DNA from 2 places in the Lactococcus sp. LG606 genome. Region 1 is predicted to be linked to the other one. Evidence: predicted binding sites of a transcription regulator. Region 1 holds the regulator's gene; the other holds the start of a gene.
What was found. Region 1 encodes CtsR, which represses protease genes until heat stress. Its sites were predicted from a motif close to TTGGTCAAAAAAGGTCAAANA; they were not measured.
Positions count from the first base shown of each region.

Region 1 (9,766 bases):
AAGTTTCTTCTGGAAAGATTATTGCTGTTATCGTAGCTGTTTTAATTCTGGCTGCGGCAGGGACTGGTTTTTACGGTTATAATTTCATCAAAGAAGGTGTACAACCGCTCAATACTGCAAATACAACCAAACGCGCCATTAACATTCCAGCGGGAGCAAGCAGTAAACAAATCGGAGATATCTTACAACGAGAAGGTATTATCAAAAATGGTATGGTTTTCCAATACTATACTAAATTTAAAAATTTCAGTGGCTTTAAGAGCGGCTACTACAACTTGGCGCCTAGCATGAACTTGTCGGATATTGCAAGTCTTTTGGAGCAAGGAGGAACCGAACATCCTGTGGAACCAACTCTGGGCAAAATTTTGATTCCTGAAGGTTATACATTGGAACAAATTGCTCAAGCTGTTACAGTGAATTCTGCGGATAAAGATGAAAAAACACCTTTTACTAAAGATGAGTTTATGAAGACTGTACAGGATCAAGCGTTCATCGAAAAAATGAAAGAGAAGTTTCCAAAACTTCTTGCAAGCTTACCAAGTAAAGACAGTGGTGTGAAGTATCAACTTGAAGGTTACCTCTTCCCAGCAACTTATGAGTATACGAAAAAGACAACTGTTGAAAGCTTAATTGAGACCATGCTTTCAACAACTAATACACAGCTGGAACCTTTGTATGAACAAATACAAGCGAACGGACTTACGGTCAATGAAACCTTGAGTTTGGCTGCCATTGTCGAAAAAGAAGCGAATAGCGATGATGATCGCCGTAACGTTGCACAGGTCTTCTTTAACCGTAAAGATTTAGGGATGACGATGGATTCTAATACAGGAATCTTTTATGCTGAAGGTAAGCTAGGTAAGGATACGTCGCTTGATCAGCAAGCTGCAATTAATACACAATTAGACTCACCTTTCAATACTTATTTGTACCCAGGTTTTGGTCCTGGACCAATCGTGAGTCCAAGCTTGTCGTCAATCAAAGCAGTGCTTAACCCGACTGCGAATGATTATCTTTATTTCGTAGCAGACGTTGAAGGTAAGATTTACTTTGCGCAAACACTTGAAGAACAAAACATCAATGTTCAAAAGTATGTCAATGATGCGATTGCGTCGGGTAATTAATTAGAAATTTAAAAAGGATAAAAAATGGTAGAAAAAACTTTCCCCATGACCAAAGAAGGTCTGGAAAAATTAGAACAAGAATTAGATAACCTTAAATTGGTTAAACGCCCTGAAGTTATTGAACGCATCAAAATTGCACGTAGCTACGGTGACCTTTCAGAAAACTCAGAATACGAAGCAGCAAAAGATGAACAAGCCTTTATTGAAGGTCGTATCTCAACTGTGGAAACAATGATTCGTTATGCTGAAATCGTAGACAATGCTAATATTGACAAAAATGAAGTTGCTCTTGGTAAATCAGTTGTTTTCCAAGAAGTTGGAGATGACGAAGAAGAAGAGTACGAAATCGTCGGTACTGCTGAAGCTGATCCATTTTCAGGCAAAATTTCAAATGAATCTCCAATCGCTCAAGCCTTGATTGGCCGTAAAGTTGGCGATGTTGTGAAAATTCCGTTGCCTATGGGTGAAATCGAAGTTAAGATTGTTGATGTCAAATAAAATAAAAAAATCTGCTTTTAGCGGATTTTTTTATTTTAGAGACGTTTCAGCCACTATTTTTGGTAAAAAATTAAAATTTTCGATATAATAGTCAATAAAGGTCAAAGATTGGAGGTTCTATGTCTGCCCAAAATACTTCAGATATTATCGAAGCTTATTTGCGAAAACTGCTAGAAGAGGCACGTGAGATTGAGATTAAACGTGCAGATTTAGCCAGTCAATTTGACGTGGTTCCTTCGCAAATTAACTATGTGATTAAAACCCGTTTCACCCCATCTAAAGGCTTTGATGTTGAGTCAAAGCGTGGTGGTGGCGGCTATATTAAAATATTCAAATACCATTATTCGGCAAAGCATGAATTCTTGCTTGATTTAGCACAGAAGTTGCCTGCCAACTTGACCGAAAGTATGGCACAAGATGTCTTGCAACTTTTATTTGATGAAAACATTTTGACTGAACGAGAAGGAAATCTTCTCCTTTTGCTTTTAGCTGATAGTGATATTTCTAACAGTTGTCGAGCACAAATGATGATAAAAATACTACAGAGATTGGATCGTGATGATGAAATTTAATGAAAAGGACTTTACACCACAAGTCATAAAAGTGCTTGAGAAGTCTGTCGACTATGCGCACAAGTTTAACTACGCTTGGGTTGAAAGCTCGCACTTATTGGCTGCCTTGGCTGAGGTCCCGGCTTCATTGGCATTTACGCTACTTAATTCAGAAAAGATTGATTTGGAAGAAATGTTAATCGACATCGAAGATTTTTCAAGTCAAGTGAAGACAAAAAAATCAGAAATAAAGCTTAGTCCAAGAGTGGAAACGATTATTGAGCAAGCACGAGCACTGGCTCAAAATAATGATAAAAACCGCATCGGGACCGAGCATCTCTTATATATGCTGTTGGCAAATGAAGCCAGCTTTGCAGGACAACTTTTACGTGAGCAAGACATCAATATCGTTAACCTCCGCAAAAAGCTAGAGCAAAAAGCATATCTACGTGTACCAGAGCGCCGTAAAGCGGTGACACCAGCTTCGAAAAGAAACCTGTCGGGGAAAGTGTCCGAAACAACGACAACGCCTACTTTAGACACGGTATCAACAGATTTGACAAAAGCAGCCCGTGAAGGCAAGCTTGATCCCATGATTGGAAGAGAGCGTGAAGTTGAACGTCTTATCCACATTTTGAGCCGTCGAACAAAAAATAATCCCGTTCTTGTTGGTGAGCCAGGTGTTGGTAAGTCAGCGATTATTGAAGGTTTTGCGACACGTGTGGCTGCAGGAAATGTTCCTGTAGGTTTACGCGGCAGCCGCATTATGGCTTTAAATATGGCGATGGTCGTAGCGGGGACAAAATTCCGTGGTGAATTTGAAGATCGTTTGACGGCTATTGTTGATGAAGTGACACATGATAAAGATGTTATCGTCTTTATCGATGAACTCCATACCATTATTGGTGCTGGTGGCGGCATGGACTCGGTCAACGATGCCTCAAACATTTTAAAACCAGCATTAGCACGGGGCGAGTTCCAACTCATTGGTGCTACCACTTATCAAGAATATCAAAAATATATTGAAAAAGATGAAGCCCTAGAACGCCGTTTTGCCCGTGTCAATGTCGAAGAACCCTCAGAAGAGGAAACGGTTGCGATTTTACAAGGCTTGAAAGAAAAATTTGAGGCTTACCATACAGTCAAATTTGAAGAAGGGGCTTTGGAGCGTGCTGTCAGCTTGAGTAATCGCTATATGCCTAGTCGTCGTCTCCCAGACAAAGCTATTGATCTTCTTGATGAAGCAGCAGCCAAAGTTAAAATCACGAGTAAAACAAATTATACCAAGTTAGACGAGTTAAAAGCAGAATTAAAAGCGGAAGAACTGAGATTACAAAAAGCAGTTGTTGCTCTTGATATTGTTGAAGCGCAAGGGATTGAAAAAGATATTGAAAAATTAACGCACAAGATTGATAATTTTACAGTATCGGAAAATGATAATCCTTTGGTGGAGGAAAGCGATGTTTATGCTGTCGTTTCTAACCTTACAGGAATCCCACTCCAACAGATGACGAAGACAGAAAGTGAACGTCTGATTAACTTAGAAAAAGAGTTACATAAACGTGTGGTTGGACAGGAAGAAGCGATTTCTGCTGTTTCTCGTGCCATTAGACGTGCACGTTCAGGGATTGCCGATACGAGACGTCCTTTGGGCTCATTTATGTTCCTTGGTCCGACAGGAGTTGGGAAGACAGAGCTTGCTAAGGCTTTAGCGGAAAGTGTTTTTGGCAGTGAAGAAAATATGATTCGTGTAGACATGAGTGAATTTATGGAAAAATTCTCGACATCGCGTCTTATCGGAGCACCTCCTGGATATGTAGGTTACGATGAAGGTGGGCAATTGACAGAGCAAGTCCGTAATAAGCCTTATTCTGTTATTCTCCTTGATGAAGTCGAAAAGGCCCACCCTGATATTTTCAATATCATGTTACAAATTTTGGATGATGGTTTCGTTACAGATACCAAAGGACGTAAAGTTGATTTCAGAAATACGATCATCATTATGACATCTAACTTGGGTGCAACGGCTATTCGTGATGATAAAACGGTTGGTTTTGGGGCTAAATCAATTTCAACGGATTATCCAGCTATGAAAGCAAGAATCATGGAAGAGCTGAAGAAACAGTACCGTCCAGAATTTCTCAATCGTATCGATGAAACTATCGTTTTCCATTCACTGACAGAAAAAGAGATTGAACAAGTCGTGAAAATCATGAGTAAATCTCTTGTATCGCGTTTGAAAGATCAAAATATCAAAGTAAAATTTACACCTGCTGCTTTGAAAGTTATTGCTGATAAAGGATTTGATCCTGAATACGGTGCCCGCCCATTGCGTAAAGCTCTGCAACGTGAGGTTGAAGACACGCTCAGTGAACAATTGCTTGCCGGCGAAATTCATCCAGGGGATACGATTTCGATTGGTTCTTCTAATAAAAAGATTAGAATAAGTGTTATTGATTGACTTGTAAGCGATTATATATTATAATTAAATTAGAAATAAAGAAAGGACGGTTCTTAAACTTGACTGTCCAGCGCCTGCAAAACAGTGAAGGTTCAATACAAGAGCCGTTAAGGTAGACTCTATGATCAAATATAATATCCGTGGTGAAAATTTTGAGTTAACAGATTCAATCCGCTCGTATGTTGAAGATAAGGTTGGAAAACTTGAAAAATACTTTAACGATGGTCATGAAGTAACAGCCTATGTAAATCTTAAAGTTTACTCCGACAAACGTTACAAAGCAGAAGTTACAGTTCCTGCTAAAAATGTAACTTTGCGTGCAGAAGATACAGCAGCTGACATGTATGCAGCTATTGACTTTGTTGAAGAAAAACTAGAACGTCAAATTCGCAAGTATAAAACACGTGTAAACCGTAAATCTAAGATTAATGTTCCTACCGGACAAGCTTTCGGAGACGAGTTTGCACCACTTGATGAAGCTGAAGAAGTAAATGAAGATCAAGTAAAGATTGTTCGTACAAAACATGTTTCCTTGAAACCAATGGATGCTGAAGAAGCAGTCCTTCAAATGGACATGTTAGGACATGATTTCTATATCTTTACAGATGCAGATACAGACAGTACTAATGTCGTTTACCGCCGTGAAGATGGCAACATTGGTTTAATCGAAACCAAATAAGATTTAAGTACAGAAACTGTATCAAGAAAAAAGTCAAGCAAAAAAGCTTGGCTTTTTTTGTTATCTCTGTACTTCTGTGACATTTTGCATCTGTAATCGTTTACCGTAAATATAACAGTTTAACTTAAAATTCAAACTGTACTAGTAAAGAAAGTGCAAACATTCCCATATATCCCTTGAAATTAGTAAACTGTATGATATAATAAAAGCGTAATCTGAAACAGAAAGACCAAAGGAGATTTTCTACATGAAAACAGAAACTAAAGAAATCTTTGAGCAAGCCTGGGAAGGTTTCAAAGGATCAGACTGGCAAGATAAAGCAAGCGTTACGCGCTTTGTTCAAGCCAACTACAAACCTTATGATGGAGACGAAAGTTTCCTCGAAGGACCAACAGAACGTACGCTTAAAGTAAAAGATATTATCGAAACAACAAAAGCGCACTATGAAGAAGTAGGATTCCCATTCGATACTGATCGTGTGACTTCTATTCACAAAATTCCTGCTGGTTACATCGATCCTGAAAACAAAGATCTCGAATTAATCTACGGTATGCAAAACAGCGAACTTTTCCGTTTGAACTTCATGCCAAAAGGTGGTCTTCGTGTAGCAGAAAAAATCTTGACAGAACACGGACTCAGCGTTGATCCTGAATTGCACGAAGTGTTGGATACAACAATGACTTCTGTAAATGATGGTATCTTCCGTGCTTATACATCAGCTATCCGTAAAGCACGTCACGCACACACAGTAACTGGTTTGCCAGATGCTTATTCACGTGGACGTATCATCGGTGTTTACGCACGTCTTGCGCTTTATGGTGCAGACTACTTGATGAAAGAAAAAGCACGCGAATGGGATGCAATCACTGAAATCACAGAAGAAACTATCCGTCTTAAAGAAGAAATCAATATGCAATACCAAGCACTTGATCAAGTTGCTAAATTTGGTGATCTTTATGGACTTGACGTTCGTCGTCCAGCCTTGAACACTAAAGAAGCTATCCAATGGATCAACATTGCTTACATGGCTGTATGTCGTGTTATCAATGGTGCGGCTACATCACTTGGACGTGTGCCAATCGTTCTTGATATCTTTGCTGAACGTGACCTTGAACGTGGTACTTTCACTGAACAAGAAATTCAAGAATTCGTTGATGATTTCGTATTGAAACTTCGTACAATGAAATTCGCGCGTGCTGCTGCTTATGATGAACTTTACTCTGGTGACCCAACATTCATCACAACATCAATGGCAGGTATGGGTAATGACGGTCGTCACCGTGTTACAAAAATGGACTACCGTTTCCTTAACACATTGGATACAATCGGTAACGCTCCAGAACCAAACTTGACAGTACTTTGGTCTGATAAATTACCGCATGCCTTCAAACGTTATGCAATGTCAATGTCTCATAAACACTCTTCTATTCAATATGAAGGTGTAGAAACAATGGCTAAAGAAGGCTACGGCGAAATGTCTTGTATCTCATGTTGTGTATCACCACTTGACCCAGAAAATGAAAACGAACGTCACAACCTCCAATACTTCGGAGCGCGTGTTAACGTTCTGAAAGCGATGCTTACTGGTTTGAACGGTGGATATGACGATGTTCATAAAGACTACAAAGTGTTCGACATCGAACCTGTAACTGACGAAATTCTTGACTATGATACAGTTATGGAAAACTTTGACAAATCATTGACTTGGTTGACTGATACTTATGTGGATGCAATGAACATCATCCACTATATGACTGATAAATACAACTATGAAGCTGTACAAATGGCCTTCTTGCCAACACGTGTTCGTGCGAACATGGGCTTCGGTATCTGTGGTTTCGCCAATACAGTTGACTCACTTTCAGCAATCAAATATGCGAAAGTTAAAACAATTCGTGATGAAAACGGCTATATTTATGACTACGAAGTTGAAGGCGACTTCCCACGTTACGGTGAAGATGATGACCGTGTAGACGATATCGCTAAACTTTTGATGAAGATGTACTACGAAAAACTAGCTTCACACAAACTTTACAAAAATGCTGAAGCTACAGTTTCACTCTTGACAATCACTTCAAACGTGGCTTACTCTAAACAAACAGGTAACTCACCAGTTCATAAAGGTGTATTCCTCAATGAAGATGGTTCAGTGAACAAATCTAAAGTAGAATTCTTCTCACCGGGTGCTAACCCATCAAACAAAGCGCGCGGTGGATGGCTCCAAAACTTGAACTCTTTGGCGAAACTTGAATTTGCTCATGCAAATGACGGTATCTCATTGACAACTCAAGTTTCTCCACGTGCACTTGGTAAAACACGTGACGAACAAGTAGATAACTTGGTTCAAATCCTTGACGGTTACTTCGGACAAGGTGGACAACACGTTAACCTTAACGTTATGGACCTTAAAGATGTTTACAGCAAAATTATGGCTGGCGAAGACGTTATCGTACGTATTTCTGGTTACTGTGTAAACACTAAATACCTCACACCAGAACAAAAACAAGAATTGACTGAACGTGTGTTCCACGAAGTTCTTTCACAAGATGATGATGAAGTAATGCACACATCTAATATCTAATGAAATGTAGAAACAATCTCTCCTTTGGGAAGGTTGTTTTTTGCTTATTTATATAAATTAAGCAAATTCTGTTTTTTTTAACGATAATACTTACTTTCTGCAGTGGAAGAGGTAGTGAATGGACAATTACAACAGTCCGAAGCCCTTTCTGGACTGGAAAAATATCGTTTTTGCTTCATGGGGGCGTAATTACTGAATATCGTATCATGAGTTGTGCTATAATAAAGCTATGAAGAAAGTAATCGGTTTGACAGGTGGAATAGCTTCTGGGAAATCAACGGCGGTTGATTTTTTGCGTTCTCAGGGCTATCCGATCATTGATGCGGATCAAGTGGTTCGTGAATTACAAGCCCCAGGTGGCTCCTTATATCAGGCGATTCTACAAGAATTTGGCCCTGCCTACTTTGATGAGAAAGGACTTTTGGTTCGGCGAAAGTTGGGCGACTTAATTTTCTCAAATGATGAAGCGCGAGAAAAACTAGCATTGCTCCAAAATCATATTATTCGCCAAGAACTCTATAAGAGACGTGAAGCACTTTTGAAGGATGATAAGGTTCAAAAGGCCATAATTATGGATATTCCCTTACTCATCGAACAGGCTTATGATGGTTTTGATGAAATATGGTTAGTCGCTGTTCCAGAAAGCATCCAAATTGAGCGTATCATGAGTCGGGATAATATGACAAAAGAAGAGGCAGAAGCGCGTATCAAAGCTCAAATGCCTTTGTCAGAAAAGAAGAAGTATGCCACACGTATTATTGACAGTTCAGGAACAATTCCTGAAACTTATGAAAAAATCACAGAACTGTTAAAAGCAGTAGAAAAGAGGGATTAAAACGAGTAAATCAACAAAAAACAGAAAAGTTAATTGGAAACAAAATTTGTGGATCACATGGATTGGCTGTTTTATTGTGGGCTCATCTTTTTCACTGGTGATGCCATTTTTGCCCCTTTATATTCAAAGCCTAGGAGTGACAGGTTCTAATGTAGAGCTGTTTTCTGGTATTGCTTTTGCTTCGACAGCTTTGGTCTCAGGCTTAGTTGCTCCTATGTGGGGAAAATTAGCGGACAAATACGGCCGGAAACCCATGATGGTCAGAGCTTCTTTTGCCATGACCTTTACCATGTCTGCGATTGCTTTTTCTCATCATATGGGTGGCTATTGGTGGCTACTGCTCATGCGCAGTCTTATGGGCTTCTTTTCAGGATTTATTCCCAACTCGATAGCAATGATCGCTTCTCAAGCACCGAAAGAAAGTTCAGGTTATGCCCTGGGTGTCTTATCCACTGCAATGATTACGGGAACTTTGATTGGCCCTTCTATCGGTGGTTTATTGGCACAATGGTTTGGGATGGCGAATGTCTTCCTTATCGTTGGGAGTCTGCTAGCTCTTGCAACAATTCTAACTGTCTTTTTTGTCCATGAAAACTTTGAACCTGTAACGAAAGATAATATGTTATCTACAAAGGAAATTATCAATCGTGTAAGTAACAAGCATATCCTTTTTGGCTTACTTATTACCAGCTTCATTATCCAAGTCACCACACAATCAATAGAGCCATTTGTGACCCTTTACATCAAAACATTGACTACAAATACAAATAACTTAATGTTTATCTCAGGTCTTATTGTATCTGCAGTTGGCTTATCTGCAATGATGTCTTCTAGTACATTGGGTAAATTAGGAGACAAATATGGCGCACATCGGCTGATTTTAATCGGTTTAGCTTTTAGTTTCGCTATGTATTTACCGATGGCTTTTGTAGAAACCCCTCTTCAATTAGGAATCTTAAGATTTATGCTGGGGTTCGGCACGGGTGCTCTGATGCCTTCCGTCAATTCCCTTTTGGCTAAAATCACCCCTAAGGAAG
Region 1 covers NZ_CP071301.1:2,105,392-2,115,157, forward strand. The annotation lists gene mltG (endolytic transglycosylase MltG) at 1-1,124, shown strand, start outside; gene greA (transcription elongation factor GreA) at 1,149-1,622, shown strand; gene J0J35_RS10410 (CtsR family transcriptional regulator) at 1,742-2,194, shown strand; gene J0J35_RS10415 (ATP-dependent Clp protease ATP-binding subunit) at 2,184-4,634, shown strand; gene hpf (ribosome hibernation-promoting factor, HPF/YfiA family) at 4,756-5,313, shown strand; gene pflB (formate C-acetyltransferase) at 5,561-7,894, shown strand; gene coaE (dephospho-CoA kinase) at 8,124-8,729, shown strand; gene J0J35_RS10435 (multidrug efflux MFS transporter) at 8,776-9,766, shown strand, end outside.

Region 2 (9,766 bases), 700 kb from region 1:
CATTTTGATTCAGTGTTGAGACAATCGCTTCTGGACTGGCTGGAGCAATATTTCCTGAAGCATCAGTCAAACTTTCTGAATAGGGAATAACTTTCGACAGAAGATTATCCGTATTATTGGCAATTGCATAACGCCCAAGCAAAACAAGACCTCCCACAAAAAGCGCAAGCACGATAATAAGCCCCACAAGAAAACCAATTAATCTTCTCAAAATTCCTTTTTTATTTCTTTTTGGTCTTCTTGAAACCATAATCTCCTCTTATCTGTGAGCAACTTATAAACGGCCGTCTGTCACAAAGACATTTTAAATTTAATTATTTTTTTTTATTTTACAGTACTTTTCTTAAGCGAAAGTTATTATAAAAAAGCCTTAAGGCTTTTTATTGATTTTGTAGTTGTAAAACTTGCGCGTTATTGATTTCTTTAAAGAGTTTGTTGCTTGTTTCTTTTGATATAGTTTCCGATTTCACCTGATCCAGTACATACTGATATTCAAGTTGGAAAGCTTCAATAAGTAGTTCGTTAGGCACGATTGTTTCTTCTTGAATTTCATTTCGCATACGGTAATGTCTATTTTCGAAGACTCGCTTCACTTCTTCAATGTCGCTGAAATCAGTAACCTTCTTCTCAAATCGTTCTCTTTCAAGACGATTTAATTTTTCCATTGTGGCCTCATAAAGAACATCCTCTAAATGCCCAAGTTCATTTCTTACGGCTATGAATTCTTGCATCTCACTTTGATCAGCTCCACGTAATCGACTTCTTCTCGAAAACATTCTTCTAATTTTTTTACTCATGGCGCGCTTGCTGCTATTCTCCAAGTAAATTCTGAAGTAGTCAATAGCTTTCGCTGAAAAATTTTCTTGAATATCTGAACTATCCAAAAATGCTTCTTGCCAGGTCACAATGTTTTCTAAGAGTCGACTACTCTTATTATGATCAGGAATTTGCAAACCTTTTTGCGATTGCAATTGCTTTGTTAAGCTACTGCGAACCTTACTGTCCTCTATCACTTGCATCATATGTAAAATAGCATAGTCAACCATATCATTTCGAACACTATCAATGTCGTCTGAACTTGCAGCTTTCATTGGTGACAAGAGTTTAGGCAAGATAAAGGTAGGCACAATAAGGCTGAGCAAAATGACAATCGTTGCCATACTAATAATAATCTCTCTATTCTCAGTGCTCAAAATAGCAGTATTCAGAGGTAAAGAGAAGGCCATTGCCAATGTCATTGTTCCGTGTGCTCCTGATAGAGCAAAAATAGTGGAGTCTTTACTGCGCTCTTTCTTATCGTTTGAGAAGAAATGTTCGATAGAACGATTACCTCTTTGATTAGTCCAGAATTTTCGTATAAATAACATCAGCACGTAAACCAAAGCACTGATAAAGAAGAGTATAACAGCTTCTTCTAAGCCTAATGATTTAAAGATATCCCAAATACCAAAGAGACTTACTCCTAATAAAATAAAGACAAAATTGTTGAGAATCCCACTCAGTATTTCCCAGATGGTATTATTGGTGAGTTGAACATTAGTCGACGTAAGTTTAAGCATATCGCCTTCAAAATTATGAATTAATCCTGCAGCAACAACTGCAAGTACTCCAGAGGTGCCAAAATGCTCAGCAAGCAAATAAAGAGCAAAAGGCGTTAAAATAGAAATCGGAATAATCGTCGCTTCTGGATTTGTTGCCCGAAGATTAATCGCAATGCGAATACGAACTAAGAAAGTCCCGACAATTAATCCAATAAGTATTCCCCCAATGGAAACAAAAGCAAACTGGCCAAGTCCTCTCCAAATACTAAAATAACCACTTTCCAGCACCGAAAGCCCCAAACTTAAGAGGACCAAACCTGATGCATCATTGAAAAGAGATTCAAACTCGACAGCTTCATTTACGCCTTGTGGCATTTTTTTACCCGCAATAATAGATTTAACAGCAACAGAGTCTGTTGGCGTAACAATTGCAGCAAAACAAATTGCCAAGGGGAAAATCCAGCTGCCCATAATATTTGTGGTCAATGCTGCAACAAAGAGTACAGTTACAACAGCTAAAGTAATGGAGAGAAAGAATATTCCTCTGAAATTTTTTCTAACTTCTTTCAAAGATGTTTTACTGCCTTCATTAAACATTAAAGGTGCAATAATTAACATCATGAAAAACTCTGGCTCCAACTCAAAATGCCTAAACTCTGGTAAGAAACTCAGAAGAATTCCTACTCCGATCAAAATAAAGGTTTCAGATATTTTTGGGAAAAATTCTTTGATTACATTTGCCGCAATGACCCCAATCAACATTACAGCTATGAAACTAACGGCTGACATAAAACACCTTTTCTAATTTTTTCTATTTCTTTAGTATATCACATACTCCGTCATACAAACAATCCTCCTGTGTGAAAATTAAAAGCTAGGAATAATTATTCCTAGCTTTTCTTTATTTTTTCCTTGCAGAAACAATCAACATCATCGGGCGTCTCAGCTCATCATGCATTTCTTCAAATACAAGCATTTGTTCAGGTGGCTGAGGTTCAATCACATGTTGAAGTTCAAAGCCAAGTTGTAGCAATGTGTTGAGATATGTGGTTAAAGTTCGATGATATTTAGTTACTTCTTCTCCTAAGAAGGCCACCTTACGTTTTCCCTCGTAGAAATAATTGTCTACAGGAAAGTACTCTTTTTTTCCTTTTGCATCATAAATCCAATCTTGCAGGCCAGATGCAGTAAAAAGAGGATGTTCTACCGAAAACACAAACTGACCGCCCGTAGTTAAGCACATGTATATGTTGGAAAAAAGCATGGGCAAATCTTCAATGTAATGTAAGGCTAATGAGCTCAGAACCACATCAAAAGAATCCAGTTCAAGACATAAGTCCTCCATAGCGATACATTGATAAGTTATTTTCTCATCTGAGTTTTTACTTGTCGCTCTTTCCAGCATTTTACTCGAAATATCTATGCCTAAGACATAAGATGCTCCATTTTCAACAGCATATTTGCAGTGCCAACCATATCCACATCCAAGGTCCAAAACTTTTTTGTTGTGAAAATCAGGTAAAATATTTCGTAGCTCTGACCATTCTCCGGCAGCTTCTAACCCTGATTTTGAACGCTCCATTTGAGCATATTTTGAAAAAAATTCTTGATTATTATATTTGTTTTCTTTCATTTGTTATTCTCCCATGTAAATTTTATTTATACGTTTACATGGGTAGAAACAATTTTTTGAGCAATAATTCCTTCTGACATTATTTTTACTCCTTTGTTTTTTATTATAACATGGACCTTTTTAAAATTCTATGAGGCTTCATGCATTCGAATAGCCCGCAGTGAGGGAAGGATACTTAAAAGGATAATTATTCCCATAAATATAGCCATGCCAATATTCCCATAGAGTGCTGACAGCGAAACCAAAACACCTGAGAGTACGGAAGCGACTGGCTGAGTCACTGAAAAGGCGCCCGTATAAGTCCCAACATGATCACCTTCCATCAGGTCGGCTCTCAAAGCTTGAGAGAAAGGTACAAGAATCATTTCGCCCAAAGTAGCAACTACTGCTGCTGTAACTTCCCAGCTTAAATTATGACCTAAAAAGGCAATAATAAAACCTAAACCTTGGAGAAAAATTCCTAATGTAATCCCTGTGCTCCGCGACCAATTTTTAGTAAGTTGATTCATTTTACTCATAAAGAGTACGATAATCAAGGTATTGATCAATAGGAAAAGTGTCAACATCCGTTGACCATAAAGTTCCAACCCTAAAATTCGTGTTGTTGAGAAACTGTCACTTAGATGTACTGGCAAATAGTAATCAATTTGATTAAAAATCATCGCAATAAAAACCGAAGCAAATAAATAAGACATAAAGATGCTGTCTTTAGCCACAAAGAAATAAGCTTTTATAATATTTGGTGCTTTCTTTTGATGTTCTTGATGCGGGTCAAAAGACTCATCAATCCAAAACAAGACAACGACAAAACTCAAAATTTCTTCAATAGTGATCACCAGCAAAAGCCAGACCAAATAATCACGGAAAAACCAACCAGAAAGTCCCGAACCAATCATAATAGCAAAATTGATAATCCAGTATTGAATACTGTAGACTGTTCTCCGGTTTTCACTTGTTGTTAAATCAACAATCATCGCTTGGCTGGCTGTATTAAAAAAGCCAAAACCAAAATTCACGATTAAAAATCCGAAAAAAGTTGTCCAAGGGTTGAAGTAAAATCCCGAGTTAGAAAAAGTTGCCAGTGCTGCTCCAACTGCAGTTACTGCAGTTGAAAAAAGCATGACAGGCCGACGACCTTTTAAATCTGTCAAATGTCCCGCATAAAGGCCAACCAAAAAAACCATAATAGAGCTCACAATAAGCAAGAGTCCTGTGATACCAGCACCCATATATTTATTATAGTAAATTGTCATGGAGCCACCAACTGTACTAAAGCATAGTGCTCCTAAAAAATTCATCACTAACCTAATTTTAATGGTCGGATGAAGTCCCCAAAATTCTTTCATATTCTTCTCCTTGAATAAAATAGCAAACAAAAAAAGACTTTCCTTTAATGTTTGGAGCTTTGTCGCTCAAACTTCCATGGAAAGCCTTTATCCTTGACTTTATTTCTGTTTATGAAAACCAGAGTGCTATTTCTCGCTCTGCAGATTCCGGTGAGTCTGATCCATGGACAATATTTTTAATGGCTTTACCTTTTTCAGGTGATTGAGCAAAATCTCCACGAATAGTCCCTGGTTGAGCTTGACTAGGATTAGTTGTCCCCATCATTGTGCGCCAGCAAGAAATAGCTTCTACACCAGATATCACACCAACAACTACTGGTCCAGAAGTCATATAACTACGAATATTTGGATAAAAATCTTTATCAACTAATGCTTCGTAATGCTTGTCAATCAAGTCTCCATTTGGAGCAGAACGTCTCTCTAGTTTTTCTAGCTGAAAACCACGCTGCTCGATTCGTTTCAATATTTCACCTACAAGACCACGTTGAACGCCGTCAGGTTTAATAATAAAGAAAGTTTTTTCCATGATTGACTCCTCCTATATATCGTGTTTATATTTTACATCTAAAAGCTATAAGTTGTCAAGAATTATCTGTAAATTTCGACAAAACACTATTTTTATATACAAAAAGCCCGAGATAACCCGGGCTTTTCTCTTTTTCTTCAATTATTCTTCGATGGGTAAGATATCAAAGTCAATTTTATTGTCGACAAGTTTAACAAGAACTTTAGTTTTTGGTGGAATTTTACCTGCAATAATTAATTTAGCAAGTGGATTTTCAATAACTTTTGTCAAGTAACGTTTTAATGGACGTGCACCATAAGCTGGTTCATAAGCATTTTCTGCAATCCATGCTTTGACTTCTTCACTAAGTTCTAGTTCAACAGACATTTCTTCAAGACGTTGTGTCAATTGACCGGTCATCTTCACAATAATATTTTTAATATTATTCAATGACAATGGTTTGAAGAGAATAGTATCATCAATACGGTTGAGGAATTCTGGTTTGAAATGCATCCGCAATTGTTTCATCACTTCTTCAGTTGTTTCTTCAGATATTTCGCCTTGATCATCAACATTGTCTAGCAAATATTGTGATCCGACATTTGATGTCATAATCAAAACAGTATTCTTGAAGTCGACCAAAACGCCTTTTGAATCCGTCAAACGACCATCATCCAAGACTTGCAACAAGATATTGAAGATATCTGGATGTGCTTTTTCAATTTCGTCCAACAAAATAATTGTATATGGGTTACGGCGCACAGCTTCAGTCAGTTGACCACCTTCATCATAACCAACATATCCTGGAGGAGCTCCGACAAGACGGGATACACTGTGTTTTTCCATATATTCACTCATGTCAATACGAACCATGTGTTCTTCGGAGTCAAATAAATTTTCGGCCAAGGCTTTAGCTAACTCTGTCTTACCAACACCTGTAGGTCCTAAGAAAAGGAAGGAACCTAAAGGACGATTAGGGTCTTGAATTCCTGCTCGAGCACGAATAATAGCATCAGACACAGCTTCAACTGCCTCATCTTGCCCTACTACACGTTGATGAAGAGTTTCTGGTAAATGAAGGAGTTTTTCACGTTCACCTTCCACCAGTTTTGTCACAGGAATACCTGTCATACGGCCCACAACTTCCGCAATTTGTTCTTCAGTGACAGATTCTTGAACAAGACTGAGATCATCTGATTTTGCTTTGCTTTCAAGCTCTTTCAGTGATTGTTCAATTTCTGGAATTTTACCGTAACGTAAGGCCGCTGCTTTTTCAAAGTCACCTTCATTTTGTGCTTCTTCTAATTCATGGCGTGCACGTTCCAGTTCATTCCGTTTATCAGAAATATTGCCCACTTCTTTCTTTTCAGCTTCCCATTGGGCTTTAAGTTGATTGTTTTCTTCACGAAGTTCTGCAATTTCTTCACGAATGATATTTAAACGTTTCTTCGAAGCATCATCACGTTCTTTTTTGAGCGCTGCTTCTTCAATTTCCAACTGCATCAAGCGGCGGTTTGCTTGGTCGAGTTCTGTTGGCAGAGAATTCATTTCAACACGAATTGTTGCGCTGGCTTCATCGACTAAGTCAATCGCTTTATCTGGCAAGAAACGGTCTGTAATATAACGATCAGAAAGTGTTGCTGCTGCAACCAATGCGTTATCGTGGATTGTTACACCGTGGTGAATTTCAAAACGTTCTTTCAAACCACGCAGAATGGAAATAGTATCTTCAACTGTTGGTTCAGTAACTAGAACTTTTTGGAAACGACGTTCCAAAGCTTTGTCTGTTTCCATATATTTACGGTACTCGTCCAAAGTTGTTGCACCAATTAAATGCAATTCACCACGTGCAAGCATCGGTTTCAAAAGATTACCAGCATCCATTGAACCTTCAGTCTTACCAGCACCGACGATCGTGTGTAACTCATCAATAAAGAGAATAATTTGTCCGTCAGACTTTTTAACTTCATTCAGTACTGCTTTCAGACGTTCTTCAAACTCACCACGATATTTAGCACCTGCAATAAGTGCCCCCATATCCAAAGAGAATACTGTTTTATCTTTTAGATTTTCAGGTACATCTTTACGGACAATACGTTGCGCAAGTCCTTCAACAATGGCTGTTTTACCTACACCAGGTTCACCAATTAGAACCGGGTTATTTTTTGTTTTACGTGATAAGACACGAATAATATCACGAATTTCTTCATCACGTCCGATTACAGGATCTTGTTTTCCTGATTTCACTTGAGCAACAAGGTCGACGCCGTATTTTTCAAGTGCTTTATATGTATCTTCAGCATTTTGGTTTGTCACTTTATCACCTCCTCGTAGGTTTTCAATTGCTAATTTCGTTTTTTCTTTATTCATTCCATGGCTAACCAGATATTCTGTTAAAGGATTTTTCTTTAACTCAAAAAGGGCCAAGAGTACAATTTCAGTTGAGAGATATTCATCACCCATATCTTTGGCAATCTTATCTGCTGCATTGAACAGATTAAAGAGATCTGCGCTAATATTTTGACCATAGGTAATATTGCTACCTTCAACAGAAGAAATCTTGTCTATTTCTTTTTCAATAATTTTTGTAAATTCTTCAATGTTAATTTCTGAATCTTTGTAAAAATTAAAGGCAAAACTGTTCGGTTGCACAAATATTCGCCATAAATGTGGAATTTCAATCGCTTGATGATGGCGAGTCTGCGCAATTTGTTGCGCTTCATAAAGCGATTTTTGCATACTTGTTGTCATTTTTTCGATGTCCATAATGCACCTCGATTCATTTCATAGTAATGTAGTATTTTTCTCATTTTTCTTACTACCTCTTAATTATACTCTTTTGGTCAGTAAAGGTCAAACTATTTGCTCATAAATTTACATATAAAAATAAGAGGGATTTTCTCAAGAAAATCCCTCTTATTTTTACTATTTTTGAAAAACGCTGATACGTTGTCCGACATAATTTCCTTCCAGTGCAATATTAATCATCGCTTTCGCATAGTCTGCATAACTAATCACACTTTCGCCTTTGTCATTAACCGTAAACTCTTCTCCCGCAACAACATAATCTCCAGTTTTTTCACCATCTGCTTGGAAATCTGCAGCAGGGCTTACATAAGTCCATTTCACATCCTGACGTTTTCTCAACGCAGTTAATGAATCAGACATAGCTGTTGCCAAAGGTTTGAAAGCGTCTGGGAAACCTTCTGATTGATAAAGTGCTAAATCATGTTCTGGATTAAGGTAAAGACTTCCGGCACCACCAACAATCAACAAGCGCTTGTCCGTACCTTCAACAAGATCAGCAAGATGTTGGATTGAAGTAGTATGTTGCTCCAAGCTATCTTCTGCCCATGTTCCAAAAGCATCAATAATAACATCAAAATCCTTGATGTCTTCTTTAGTTAAATCAAACAAATCTTTCTCGATAGAAGACGGAGCTACTGTTTTGTTTTCGCCCCGAACAATTGCTGTTACATCCAAGCCTCTGTCTACGGCTTCTTGTACAATAAGACGACCGGCTTTGCCATTTGCTGCTACTACTGCTAATTTCATATTAGACCTCCATGTCTTTTTCGTTGTAATATTTTTTGTTACAACTAATTCTACATAAGCTTTTATTAAATGTCAACGATTTGGTTTCTTAAGGATTTATCGCCACATAATGATCAATATCCGTAATTACTTCTTGTAAACTCATCGCCTTCATTTGGTCTTCCATCGCTTTTTGAATTAAATCAAGTTTATCATCCAGTACTTGATGGATATTTTTCCCGACAGAACAGTCAGGGCTGGGATGTTCGTGAAAATGGAATAAGCCATTTTTATTAATGACTTCAACCGCACTATAAATATCGAATAAACTAATGTCTTCAATTGGTTTAGCGATTGCAGCTCCACCGCTCCCGCGCACAACATGCACTAATTCGTTAGCTTTCAGTTGCTGTAATACTCTTCGAATAATCACGGGATTTACATTAATACTTGTAGCCAAAAAATCACTGGTAATCTTATGTTCTCCCTCAAAGGTATGGATACAGGCAAAAATATGAAGTGCAATCGTAAAGCGACTTGATATTTGCATTTTTTTCTCCTTCGACTCTCATTTTACCTTAAGTATAAATGTCCTTTTTCAGAATGTCAATTATAATAACTAGGCAAATATATTATGGGCACTTCTCTTCAAAATAAGTTATAATTAAATTATCAGAAAAGAAAGGGGTATAAATATGTTTTCTGAAAACTTTTCGAAAAAATTACGTAACAACGTCGGAATTAATGGTCTTATTTCCACACTTATTGGATTACTCATTTTGTTTTGGCCTGGACGTACAGCACAAGTTGGAACAGTTTTGATTGGGATTTCCTTCATTTTAATTGGGGTTTCTTATCTTGTTTCTATCTTTGCCTTGATGAATGAAAATCCGTGGTCACGCTTTGGACATCTTCTTTTAGGTACGGTTTACTTGGTTGCGGGGATTTTCTCTTTAATTAACTTGGCAGCTGCAACAGCTACCTTGTTTATCATCATTGGTATTTTAGTTGGATTCACATGGATTACTGAAGGCTTTGTTTCCTTTGGGTTTGTTCCATATTCTCCATCTAAACCTTGGACAATTCTTTCAGGACTTCTCAGTGTCGTTGCGGGCTTCATGCTCTTGCTCACACCCTTATGGGGTGCAATGGCACTTTGGACACTTCTCGGTGTTGTTGTTCTTATCTTAGGAATTTTCAAATTGAT
Region 2 covers NZ_CP071301.1:624,079-633,844, reverse strand. The annotation lists gene J0J35_RS03165 (hypothetical protein) at 1-250, opposite strand, end outside; gene J0J35_RS03160 (sodium:proton antiporter) at 381-2,330, opposite strand; gene J0J35_RS03155 (bifunctional 2-polyprenyl-6-hydroxyphenol methylase/3-demethylubiquinol 3-O-methyltransferase UbiG) at 2,443-3,174, opposite strand; gene J0J35_RS03150 (MFS transporter) at 3,303-4,520, opposite strand; gene ndk (nucleoside-diphosphate kinase) at 4,630-5,046, opposite strand; gene clpB (ATP-dependent chaperone ClpB) at 5,188-7,791, opposite strand; gene J0J35_RS03135 (SDR family oxidoreductase) at 7,951-8,580, opposite strand; gene J0J35_RS03130 (Rrf2 family transcriptional regulator) at 8,669-9,109, opposite strand; gene J0J35_RS03125 (HdeD family acid-resistance protein) at 9,255-9,766, shown strand, end outside.
Region 2: the regulator CtsR is predicted to act here: its motif matches at 7,865-7,885, upstream of clpB (ATP-dependent chaperone ClpB).